Regions from separate parts of the Pseudomonas sp. GNP012 genome, predicted to be linked through region 2. Evidence: predicted binding sites of a transcription regulator. Region 2 holds the regulator's gene; the other holds the start of a gene.
The links. The regulator sigma-54, encoded in region 2, starts transcription at its own class of promoters, with help from an activator protein. The targets are predictions, from matches to a motif close to ANTGGCATNNANNTTGCTNT.

Region 1 (5,829 bases), 3.8 Mb from region 2:
GAGTTCGAACGGGTCAACATGGGCCAGTTGAGGATGGGCGTACAGATCGTTGCCACCGACCTGTCCGGCACCATGCTGAACAACTGCAAGACCGGCGAGTACGACAGCCTGGCCATCGGCCGCGGTCTGTCGCCCGAGCGCCTGCAGCGTTATTTCGACCCGAAAGGGCCGGGACGCTGGGCGATCAAGGCGCCGATCAAGAGCCGGGTGGAATTCCGTTCTTTCAACCTGCTGGACAGTTACGCGAGCCTCGGCAAGTTCGACATCGTGTTCTGCCGCAACGTGCTGATCTACTTCTCCGCCGAGGTGAAGAAGGACATCCTGTTGCGCATCCACAGCACGTTGAAGCCCGGTGGTTACCTCTTCCTCGGCGCTTCCGAAGCGTTGAACGGTTTGCCGGATCATTACCAGATGGTCCAGTGCAGCCCGGGGATCATTTACCAGGCGAAGTGATGCAAAAGCGGCGCGGATAAAAACGGGAGTCCTCAGGGACTCCTGTTTTTTTATGCCTGCAAATGATCATTTGAAATCACCACACCCCTTGTGGGAGCGGGCTTGCCCGCGAAGGCGTCGTGTCAGTCGATATCAACTTTGCCTGACGCACCGCTTTCGCGAGCAAGCCCGCTCCCACAGTTGTTAGGTGGTGCTCTCGAAAGTGGATCAAGCGGCAGAAAAGCGGCAGGCGGCGGAAAACCGTTGCCGCTTTTCTGGCATTGCCGCGTTGCCATGTCCGGCAAAGCCCCGGTTTCCGGGCTTTTTTGAATTGGCATGGGGCTTGCTAAGTTGATCCTACGAAAAATCAGGTCACCCGAAGGTTTCCCGACATGAGCATCAGCTTCGATAAAGCGCTCGGTATCCACGAACAAGCCCTGGGCTTCCGCGCCCAGCGTGCCGAAGTCCTGGCCAACAACATCGCCAACGCCGATACCCCGAACTACAAGGCTCGGGACCTGGACTTCTCGAAAGTGCTCGCCGAGCAGAACGAGAAAACCAAAAGCGGCACCTTCGCCTTGAACATGACCAACAACCGTCATATCGAAGCTGAAGGTCTGGGCAATGGCGACGAGTCGTTGCTGTATCGCACGCCGATGCAACCGTCGATCGACCAGAACACCGTGGACGCTCAGCTGGAACAATCGAACTACGCGCAAAACGCGGTCAATTTCCAGGCCAGCTTCACCCTGCTCAATAGCAAATTCAAAGGGCTGGTATCAGCCCTGCGCGGAGAGTAAGCCATGTCTCTATCCAGTGTTTTCAACATTGCCGGTAGCGGCATGAGTGCGCAGACCACGCGTTTGAACACCGTCGCTTCGAACATCGCCAACGCCGAGACCGTCTCGTCGAGCATCGACCAGACCTACCGCGCGCGTCACCCGGTGTTCGCCACCATGTTCCAGGGCGGCCAGAGCGGCGGCAGCGACTCGCTGTTCCAGAACCAGGACGCCGCCGGCCAAGGCGTGCAGGTGCTGGGTGTGGTCGAAGACCAGAGCAATCTCGAGGCGCGCTACGAACCGAACCATCCGGCCGCCGATGCCAAGGGCTACGTCTACTACCCGAACGTCAACGTGGTTGAAGAAATGGCCGACATGATTTCCGCGAGCCGTTCGTTCCAGACCAACGCCGAAATGATGAACACCGCCAAAACCATGATGCAGAAAGTCCTGACTCTCGGTCAGTGATAAGGGGCGACTCAGATGAGTGTTACCGATTCCACCAGTGGTTTGAGCCTCAACGACATCCTGGCCAACTCTTCGATCAAGACCAACACCACGACTGACGGCCTCGCCTCGGCAGCCGGCAGCGCCTCGGGCAACCAGGCCCTGGGCAAGGATGCGTTCCTGCAGTTGCTGGTGACCCAGTTGAAAAACCAGAACCCGCTGGAGCCTCAGGACAACGGTGCGTTCGTGGCCCAGTTGGCGCAGTTCAGCAGCCTGGAAGGCATCACCACGCTCAACGACACCGTGAGCGGCCTGGCCAGCAACTACAACTCGTCCCAGGCCTTGCAGGCGTCGTCGCTGGTCGGCCGTTCGGTCATCGCGCCGGGCGACAAGGCTGTGGTCGATACCACCAAGAGCCTCAGCGGCACGGTGGTGGTGCCGTCTTCGGTGGCGTCCGCCACCCTGAAGATCACCGATTCAACGGGCAAGACCGTGCGCACCATCGACCTCGGCTCGCAGAAGGCCGGCAACGCCAGCTTCATCTGGGACGGCAAGAACGATGCGGGTGAGACGGTACCTGCGGGCACCTACACCTTCGGCGCCACGACCACGATCGATGGCCAGTCCGTCGCGTTGATCACCAACCTGCCCGCGACCGTCAACAGCGTGACCATCAGCCAGACCGGCGGTGAGTTGATGCTCAATCTGGCCGGGCTGGGCAGCGTTGCCCTGTCCAAAGTACAAACCATTGGTATGTAAAGCCGACTAACCCGGCATAAAGGAGTGGATGATGTCTTTCAATATCGGCCTTAGCGGTCTCTTTGCAGCCAACAAACAACTGGACGTGACCGGCAACAACATCGCCAACGTCGCGACCACCGGTTTCAAATCGTCCCGTGCAGAATTCGAAGACGTGTACTCGGCGACTCGCCTGGGCACCGGCAGCAAGACCGTCGGCAACGGCGTGCGCCTGGCCAACGTTTCCCAGCAGTTCACCCAGGGTGACGTGAGCAACACCGGCAACGTGCTCGACATGGGTATCCAGGGCAACGGTTTCTTTGTCCTGAGCAACAACGGTTCGCTGACCTACACCCGTGCCGGTACGTTCAAGACCGACAAGGACGGCTACGTTACCAACAGCGACGGTACTGCCCGCCTGCAAGGCTACGGTGTGGATTCCAACGGCAAGATTGTCAACGGCGTGCTGACCGACCTGCGGATCGACACCTCCAACCTGGCGCCAAAGTCCACCAGCAACGTGTCGTCGACGATCAACCTGAACTCGACGTCGCCGGTGATCGACCAGACGGTTGCGGCCAACAAGTTCGACCCGTCCAAGACCGAGACCTTTACCAAGTCGTTCAGTACCCCGATTTTCGATACTCAGGGTAACCAGCACACCATGGATCAATACATGGTCAAGACTGGCGCGAACACCTGGGACACCTACACCCTGATCGATGGTCGCAACCCCGATGGCAGTGATCCCAAGGTTACCGCTCCGATTGCTTCGACCATGTCGTTCGATGCCACCGGCAAACTGACTTCGGTCAGCACACCCGTGACGCCGCCAACCACGCCACCGACTTCGGTGATCAGCAGTGACCTGAAGATCACCAACTGGACTCCGGGCAGTGTCACCAATGGCGTCTGGACAGCCAACGGCGCCGCAGCCGATCCGGCTGGCTTGACCATCGCCATGGCCAACACCACCCAGTTCAACGCCGACACCGCGCGTTCGATTCCATCGCAGAACGGTTATGCCACTGGCCAGATCACCAACCTGACCATCGACGGCAGCGGTGTGCTGCTGGCCAACTTCAGCAACAACCAGACCAAGCCGATCGGCCAGATTTCCCTGGCCAGCTTCACCAACGAGCAAGGCCTGCAGCCGGTAGGCGGCTCCAGCTGGAAAGAAACCTACACCTCGGGTATCCCGGGCTACGATGCGCCGCAGACTGGCACCCTGGGGTCGATCGTTTCCAATTCCCTGGAAGAGTCCAACGTCAACCTGACCAACGAACTGGTCGACCTGATCAAGGGGCAGAGCAACTACCAGGCGAACGCCAAAACCATTTCTACCGAGAGCACCATCATGCAGACCATCATTCAGATGGCTTGATGCTGGATAGCGCCGCATAAAAAGCCCCTCGAAAGAGGGGCTTTTTTTGTGCTCGAAAGAAAGACCTGTAGGAGCGAGCTTGCTCGCGATGGTCGTTAACGATAACGCGTGCTGTCTGGATACACGCGGCGCCCTCCAGACCATCGCGAGCAAGCTCGCTCCTACAGACAGGCAAAAGAAAACCCCCGACCCGCCAGAGGCAGATCGGGGGTTTCGAGTAAGCGCCTTGCGGCGCTTGTCGGCTCAGCTTATTGGCAAGCTTCGCAATCCGGCTCGTCGATGGCGCAAGCCTTCGGCACTGGAGCAGGGCCGGCAGGCGCTGCCAGGACCGAATCTTCACCGTGGTTGCCGCCGCTGGAAACAGCGTTCAGCTTGCCGGTGTTGATGGTCGACTTCTCGGTGCTGGTCGCGGCCAGGGCACGGAGGTAGTAAGTGGTTTTCAGGCCACGGTACCAGGCCATGCGGTAGGTAACGTCCAGCTTCTTGCCCGAGGCGCCGGCGATGTACAGGTTCAGCGACTGAGCCTGGTCGATCCACTTCTGACGACGGCTGGCGGCGTCGACGATCCACTTGGTGTCCACTTCGAAGGCGGTCGCGTAGAGCTCTTTGAGTTCCTGCGGGATGCGCTCGATCTGCTGCACCGAACCGTCGTAGTACTTCAGGTCGTTGATCATGACCGAGTCCCACAGACCGCGAGCCTTGAGGTCGCGAACCAGGTACGGGTTGATCACGGTGAATTCGCCCGACAGGTTCGATTTCACATACAGGTTCTGGTAGGTCGGTTCGATCGACTGCGATACGCCGGTGATGTTGGCGATGGTCGCGGTCGGTGCGATGGCCATGATGTTGGAGTTACGAATGCCTTTCTGTACACGGGCGCGAACCGGTGCCCAGTCCAGGGTTTCGTTCAGGTCGACATCGATGTACTTCTGGCCACGGGCCTCGATCAGGATCTGTTGCGAATCCAGCGGCAGGATGCCTTTGGACCACAGCGAACCCTGGAACGTCTCGTACGAGCCGCGCTCGTCGGCCAGGTCGCAGGACGCCTGGATCGCGTAGTAGCTGACCGCTTCCATCGACTTGTCGGCGAAATCGACGGCAGCATCGGAGCCGTAAGGGATGTGCTGCAGGTACAAGGCGTCCTGGAAGCCCATGATGCCCAGGCCGACCGGACGGTGCTTGAAGTTGGAGTTCTTCGCTTGCGGCACCGAGTAGTAGTTGATGTCGATCACGTTATCGAGCATGCGCACGGCGGTGTTCACGGTGCGTTGCAGCTTGGCGGTGTCCAGCTTGCCGTCGACGATGTGGTTCGGCAGGTTGATCGAGCCCAGGTTGCAAACGGCGATCTCGTCCTTGTTGGTGTTCAAGGTGATCTCGGTGCACAGGTTCGAGCTGTGGACCACGCCGACGTGCTGCTGCGGGCTGCGCAGGTTGCACGGGTCCTTGAAGGTCAGCCACGGGTGGCCGGTTTCGAACAGCATGGACAGCATTTTGCGCCACAGGTCTTTGGCCTGGATGGTCTTGAACAGCTTGACCTTGCCCGGGTACTCGGTCAGGGCTTCGTAGTACTCGTAGCGCTCTTCGAAGGCCTTGCCGGTCAGGTCGTGCAGGTCCGGCACTTCGGATGGCGAGAACAGGGTCCACTTGCCGTCATCGAAGACACGCTTCATGAACAGGTCAGGGATCCAGTTGGCGGTGTTCATGTCGTGGGTACGACGACGGTCATCACCGGTGTTCTTGCGCAGCTCGATGAACTCTTCGATGTCCATGTGCCAGGTTTCCAGGTAGGCACACACAGCGCCTTTGCGCTTGCCACCCTGGTTAACGGCAACGGCGGTGTCGTTGACGACTTTCAGGAACGGAACCACGCCCTGGGATTTGCCGTTGGTGCCCTTGATGTACGAACCGAGCGCACGAACCGGCGTCCAGTCGTTGCCCAGGCCGCCCGCGAATTTCGACAGCATGGCGTTGTCGTGGATCGCGTGGTAGATGCCCGAGAGGTCATCCGGCACGGTGGTCAGGTAGCAGCTCGACAGCTGTGGACGCAGG
Region 2 (5,829 bases):
CCTGGCGTACTTCGAGCAATTGCAGACGGCTGGCGATACCAAGCCTGTTCAGGGTTGGGGCGTGACGATCCAGTATCACGCCACGCAAAATCGCGTCGTGTTGATCGACAAGGCCAAGGTTGTCGACAAGGACAACAACGTCACCCAAGGCGAGAAAATCGTCTACGACACCGAGAAGAAGCTGGCCAGCGCCGGGCGCGCCACCGGCAGCAAGGTGACCGAGTCGCGTCCGCGCATCGACATGGTCATCCAGCCGAAGAAGAAAACCGACGAGAAAAAGGCCCAGTAATGGCAACTCTGAAAGCTCAGCATCTGGCCAAGAGCTACAAGAGCCGCCAGGTCGTGCGTGATGTCAGCCTGTCCATCGACAGCGGTCAGATCGTCGGCCTGCTTGGCCCGAACGGCGCCGGCAAGACCACCTGCTTCTACATGATCGTCGGCCTGGTGCAAGCCGACCAGGGCCGCGTCCTGATCGATGACCTGGACGTCAGCCACCAGCCGATGCACGGCCGTGCAAAAGCCGGTATCGGCTATTTGCCGCAAGAAGCATCGATCTTCCGCAAACTGTCGGTGGCCGACAACATCATGGCCATCCTCGAGACCCGCAAGGAGCTCGACAAGGCCGGTCGCCGCAAGGAGCTGGAAAGCCTGCTGCAGGAATTCCACATCAGCCACATCCGCGACAACCTCGGCATGAGCCTGTCCGGTGGTGAGCGCCGCCGCGTGGAAATCGCACGCGCCCTGGCCACCAACCCGAAGTTCATCCTCCTCGATGAACCGTTCGCCGGCGTGGACCCGATTTCGGTCGGCGACATCAAACAGATCATTTACCACCTCAAGGCCAAAGGCATTGGCGTGCTGATCACGGACCACAACGTTCGTGAAACCCTGGATATCTGTGAAACCGCCTATATCGTCAATGACGGCCAATTGATTGCCGAAGGTGACGCAGAGACCATCCTGGCCAACGACCTGGTGAAGGAAGTGTACCTGGGCCATGAGTTCCGCCTGTAAACGCTGAGCTGTGCCCAGGCAAGGCGCCCGGGCACCGGTCTCGCGATTCATCAGGCCTGATGCGAACCTGCGCGTTCAGCCCCCAACATGGGCAGCACCGCAACACAAATTTATAGTTTTTTATTGTTACAGCGCTCTAGGCAAATCCTTCAGTTTCAGGCATATAATTTGCTTATGTTTGGCGCCCCGGCGCCCTGTAGTGGATGGCGCATGTGCGCCGGCGAATAAGGTGTTAAGCCCCTGCCATGAAACCATCGCTAGTCTTGAGAATGGGCCAGCAGCTGACGATGACACCTCAGCTGCAACAGGCCATCCGCCTGCTCCAATTGTCGACCCTGGACCTGCAACAGGAAATCCAGGAGGCCCTGGAGTCCAATCCGATGCTCGAACGCCAGGAAGAAGGCGACGACTTCGACAATTCCGACCCCTTGGCCGACAACGCCGAACAAAAGCCCAACACCGATATCCAGGAACCCTCCTACCAGGAAAGCGCCCCGACGGTTGACAACCTCGATGAGGGTGACTGGAACGAGCGTATCCCCAATGAACTCCCCGTCGACACCGCATGGGAAGACGTTTACCAGACCAGCGCCAGCAGCCTGCCCAGCAATGACGATGACGAGTGGGACTTCACCACCCGCACCTCGGCCGGTGAAAGCCTGCAAAGCCACTTGCTGTGGCAACTGAACCTGGCTCCGATGTCCGACACCGATCGCCTGATCGCGGTGACCCTGATCGACTGCATCAACAATCAGGGCTACCTGGACGAAACCCTCGAGGAAATCCTCGAAGCCTTCGACCCGGAACTGGACATCGAACTGGACGAAATCGAAGCCGTCCTGCACCGCATCCAGCAATTCGAGCCGGCCGGCATCGGCGCACGCAATCTGGGCGAATGCCTGCTGCTGCAATTGCGCCAGTTGCCCGCCAAGACCCCTTGGCTGGCCGAAGCCAAGCGCCTTGTCACCGATTACATCGACCTGCTTGGCAGCCGCGACTACAGCCAGCTCATGCGTCGCATGAAGCTCAAGGAAGATGAGCTGCGCCAGGTCATAGAGCTGGTCCAGAGCCTCAACCCGCGCCCGGGCTCGCAAATCGAGTCCACCGAAGCCGAGTACGTCGTTCCTGACGTCATCGTACGCAAGGACAACGAGCGCTGGCTGGTAGAGCTGAATCAGGAGTCGGTGCCACGGCTGCGGGTCAACGCCCAGTACGCCGGTTTTGTGCGCCGCGCCGATACCAGCGCCGACAACACGTTCATGCGCAATCAGTTGCAGGAGGCCCGCTGGTTCATCAAGAGCCTGCAGAGCCGCAATGAAACCCTGATGAAGGTTGCCACCCAGATCGTGGAGCATCAGCGCGGTTTCCTCGAATATGGCGACGAAGCCATGAAGCCGCTGGTCCTGCATGACATCGCCGAAGCGGTCGGCATGCATGAGTCGACGATTTCACGGGTAACGACCCAGAAGTTCATGCACACCCCCCGGGGTATTTATGAACTGAAATACTTTTTTTCCAGTCACGTAAGCACCTCCGAAGGCGGCGAATGCTCGTCCACGGCGATCCGGGCGATCATCAAAAAACTGGTTGCCGCGGAAAATCAGAAAAAGCCGTTGAGTGACAGCAAGATCGCTGGTTTACTGGAGGCACAAGGCATTCAGGTGGCTCGCCGCACCGTCGCCAAGTACCGCGAATCCCTCGGGATCGCGCCTTCGAGCGAACGCAAGCGGTTGATGTAGAGCCACGCCACAGCGTTCCAGTGGTAGATCATCTGATCTACCGCTTTATGCACTGGCAACGAAGGAGAAGCTGTATGCAAGTCAACATCAGTGGACACCAACTGGAAGTGACCGAACCTCTTCGCACCTACATCGGCGAAAAACTCGAACGATTGGAGCGACATTTCGACAAGATCACTAACGTGCAGGTCACGATGACCGTCGAGAAGCTGAAGCAGAAAATCGAAGCCACGCTGCATATTCCCGGGAATGAAGTGGTCGCCAATGCGGAACATACCGATATGTACGCTGCGATCGATGCACTCACCGACAAGCTGGATAAACAACTCAAAAAGCATAAGGAAAAGACCCAGAGCCTCCTTCAGGGCGCAACCGGTCGTTAACACTCCCTACCCATGATCCGACTTGAAAGTATCCTGACCCCCGGCCGTTCCCTGGTGAACGTGCCGGGCGGCAGTAAAAAGAAAGCCCTCGAACAAATTGCCAATCTGATCGCCCGCGAAGTGCCGGCTCTGGAGATGCAAGATGTCTTCGAGGCGCTGATTGCCCGTGAAAAACTCGGCTCCACCGGTTTTGGCAACGGCATCGCTATTCCACACTGCCGTCTCAAGGGGTGTGTATCGCCCATCAGTGCATTGATGCACCTGGACGCCCCAATCGATTTCGACGCCATCGACGGCGCGCCGGTTGACCTGCTGTTCGTTCTGCTGGTCCCGCAAGCCGCTACCGATGCGCACCTTGAGCTGCTGCGACAGATCGCCAGCATGCTTGACCGCAAGGACGTTCGCGAAAAACTGCGTAATGCCGCAAGCAACGAAGCCCTGTATCAGGTTGTCCTGGACGAGCAAAACGGTCAGTAATCATGCGCTTGATCATCGTCAGTGGCCGTTCCGGCTCGGGTAAAAGCACCGCCCTCAATGTTCTTGAGGACAACGGCTACTACTGCATCGACAATCTGCCTGCCGGCCTGCTGCCGGAACTGGCCGAACGAGCGTTGATTCATACCGAACTGATGCAGCCGCTGGTGGCCGTTTCCATTGACGCCCGCAACCTGCCCAGCCACCTGTCACGCTTCCCTGACCTGCTCGAAGAAGTCCGCAGCCGCCACATCCAGTGCGATGTCCTGTACCTGGATGCCGACGAAGAAACCCTGCTCAAGCGCTTCTCGGAAACCCGCCGACGTCATCCCCTGAGCAACGCCAACCGCTCGCTGGCCGAAGCCATCAACGTCGAGAGCGTCCTGCTCGGGCCGATTGCCGACCTCGCCGATCTCAAGATCAACACCACCAGCCTGAATCTCTATCAACTGCGCGACACCATCAAGCTGCGCCTGTTGAACCAGCCAGAACCCGGGACTGCGTTCCTGGTGGAATCCTTCGGATTCAAGCGCGGCATGCCGGTGGACGCCGACCTGGTGTTCGATGTGCGTTGTCTGCCCAACCCCTACTGGAAACCGGAATTGCGCGAGCAGTCCGGACTCGATCAACCGGTTGCCGAATACCTGGCGGCACAGCCGGATGTCGAAGAGATGTTCCAGGACATTTCCACATACCTGCTAAAGTGGCTGCCTCGTTTTGCCGCCAGCAACCGCGCCTACGTCACCATTGCCATTGGCTGCACTGGCGGACATCACCGCTCCGTCTACCTGACCGAGCGTCTGGGGCAGGCGCTGCAAAAAACCCTGAAGAACGTCCAGGTTCGCCACCGCGACCTCAGCTAAAGGATTCACATCGCGATGCCTGCTCTGGAAATCGAAATCATCAATAAACTGGGCCTGCACGCCCGCGCTTCTGCAAAATTCGTTGGGGTCGCGGGTCAGTTCCCGTGCCAGATCCGGGCCGGTCGCACACCAGAGTCCATGGTCGATGGCAAAAGCATCATGGCGATGATGATGCTGGCTGCTGGCAAAGGCACCACGATCCACTTGAGCACAGAAGGTGAGCGGGAACAGGAAGCCCTGGATGCGCTGGTCGCGTTGATCAACAACTTCTTCGACGAAGGCGAATAAAGATCTTTTGACTTAAAAAAAGCGCGCCACCCGATGGGTGGCGCGCTTTTTGTGTAACGGGGAGGCTTAGCTGCCTGCCACCGTCATCCGCTCGATCAGCACCGAGCCCGTACGAATGTTGCTACGCAACTCAAGATCATTCCCCACGGCGACGATCTGTTTGAACATGTCGCGCATGTTGCCGGCGATGGTCACTTCCTGGACCGCGAACTGGATTTCGCCGTTCTCGACCCAGTAACCCGCCGCGCCTCGGGAATAGTCACCGGTCACCATGTTCAGGCCCTGCCCCATCAGTTCAGTCACCAACAGCCCGCGCCCCATGCGCCGCAGCAAGGCCGCCTGGTCTTCATCGCCGTGGGTGACGAACAGGTTGTGCACGCCGCCGGCATTGGCGGTGCTCGGCATGCCGAGCTTGCGGCCTGAGTAGGTGCCGAGGATGTACGACACCAACTCGCCTTTTTCGACAAACGGTTTGGCGTAGGTTGCCAGACCATCACCATCGAACGCCGCGCTGCCCATCGCACGCATCAAGTGTGGGCGCTCGTCGATGGTCAGCCACTCCGGAAACAGCTTCTGCCCCAGCGTGCCTTCAAGGAATGACGACTTGCGATACAGGCTGCCTCCGGAAATCGCCGACAGGAAACTGCCGAACAGGCCACCAGCCAATTCTGCGGAAAACAGCACCGGAACCTCACAGGTCGGCACCGGACGCGCGCCCAGGCGGCTCGCCGCCCGTTGCGCGGCACGCTGGCCGATGCTCACCGGATCGGCCAGCAAGTTGCCCTGACGGTTCACGTCGTACCAGTAATCACGCTGCATCTGGCCGTCCGCTTCGGCGATCATCACGCAGCTGAGGCTGTGGCGAGTCGACGCATAACCACCGATAAACCCGTGACTGTTGCCATAAACGCGGCAGCCCTGATGGGTGCTGAGGGTGGTACCGTCGGCGTTCTTGATCCGGCTGTCGGCGGCGAACGCTGCGGCTTCACAGGCCAGGGCCTGCTCGATGGCTTGCTCCGGCGTGATGTCCCATTGGTGAAACAGGTCGAAATCCGGAAGATCCCGCGC

Region 1: a site for sigma-54 is predicted at 763-782, ahead of flgB (flagellar basal body rod protein FlgB). Genes of this name have one in related genera too.

The regions. Positions count from the first base shown of each region.
Region 1 is NZ_JBTGUU010000001.1:4,018,764-4,024,592, reverse strand. Features, by position in the region: gene cheR (protein-glutamate O-methyltransferase CheR) at 1-453, shown strand, start outside; gene flgB (flagellar basal body rod protein FlgB) at 825-1,232, shown strand; gene flgC (flagellar basal body rod protein FlgC) at 1,236-1,679, shown strand; gene flgD (flagellar hook assembly protein FlgD) at 1,695-2,417, shown strand; gene flgE (flagellar hook protein FlgE) at 2,449-3,780, shown strand; gene ACXX83_RS18115 (ribonucleoside-diphosphate reductase subunit alpha) at 4,029-5,829, opposite strand, start outside.
Region 2 is NZ_JBTGUU010000001.1:212,507-218,335, reverse strand. Features, by position in the region: gene lptA (lipopolysaccharide transport periplasmic protein LptA) at 1-289, shown strand, start outside; gene lptB (LPS export ABC transporter ATP-binding protein) at 289-1,014, shown strand; gene ACXX83_RS00875 (RNA polymerase factor sigma-54) at 1,260-2,753, shown strand; gene hpf (ribosome hibernation-promoting factor, HPF/YfiA family) at 2,828-3,136, shown strand; gene ptsN (PTS IIA-like nitrogen regulatory protein PtsN) at 3,149-3,613, shown strand; gene rapZ (RNase adapter RapZ) at 3,616-4,473, shown strand; gene ACXX83_RS00855 (HPr family phosphocarrier protein) at 4,489-4,761, shown strand; gene pmbA (metalloprotease PmbA) at 4,828-5,829, opposite strand, start outside.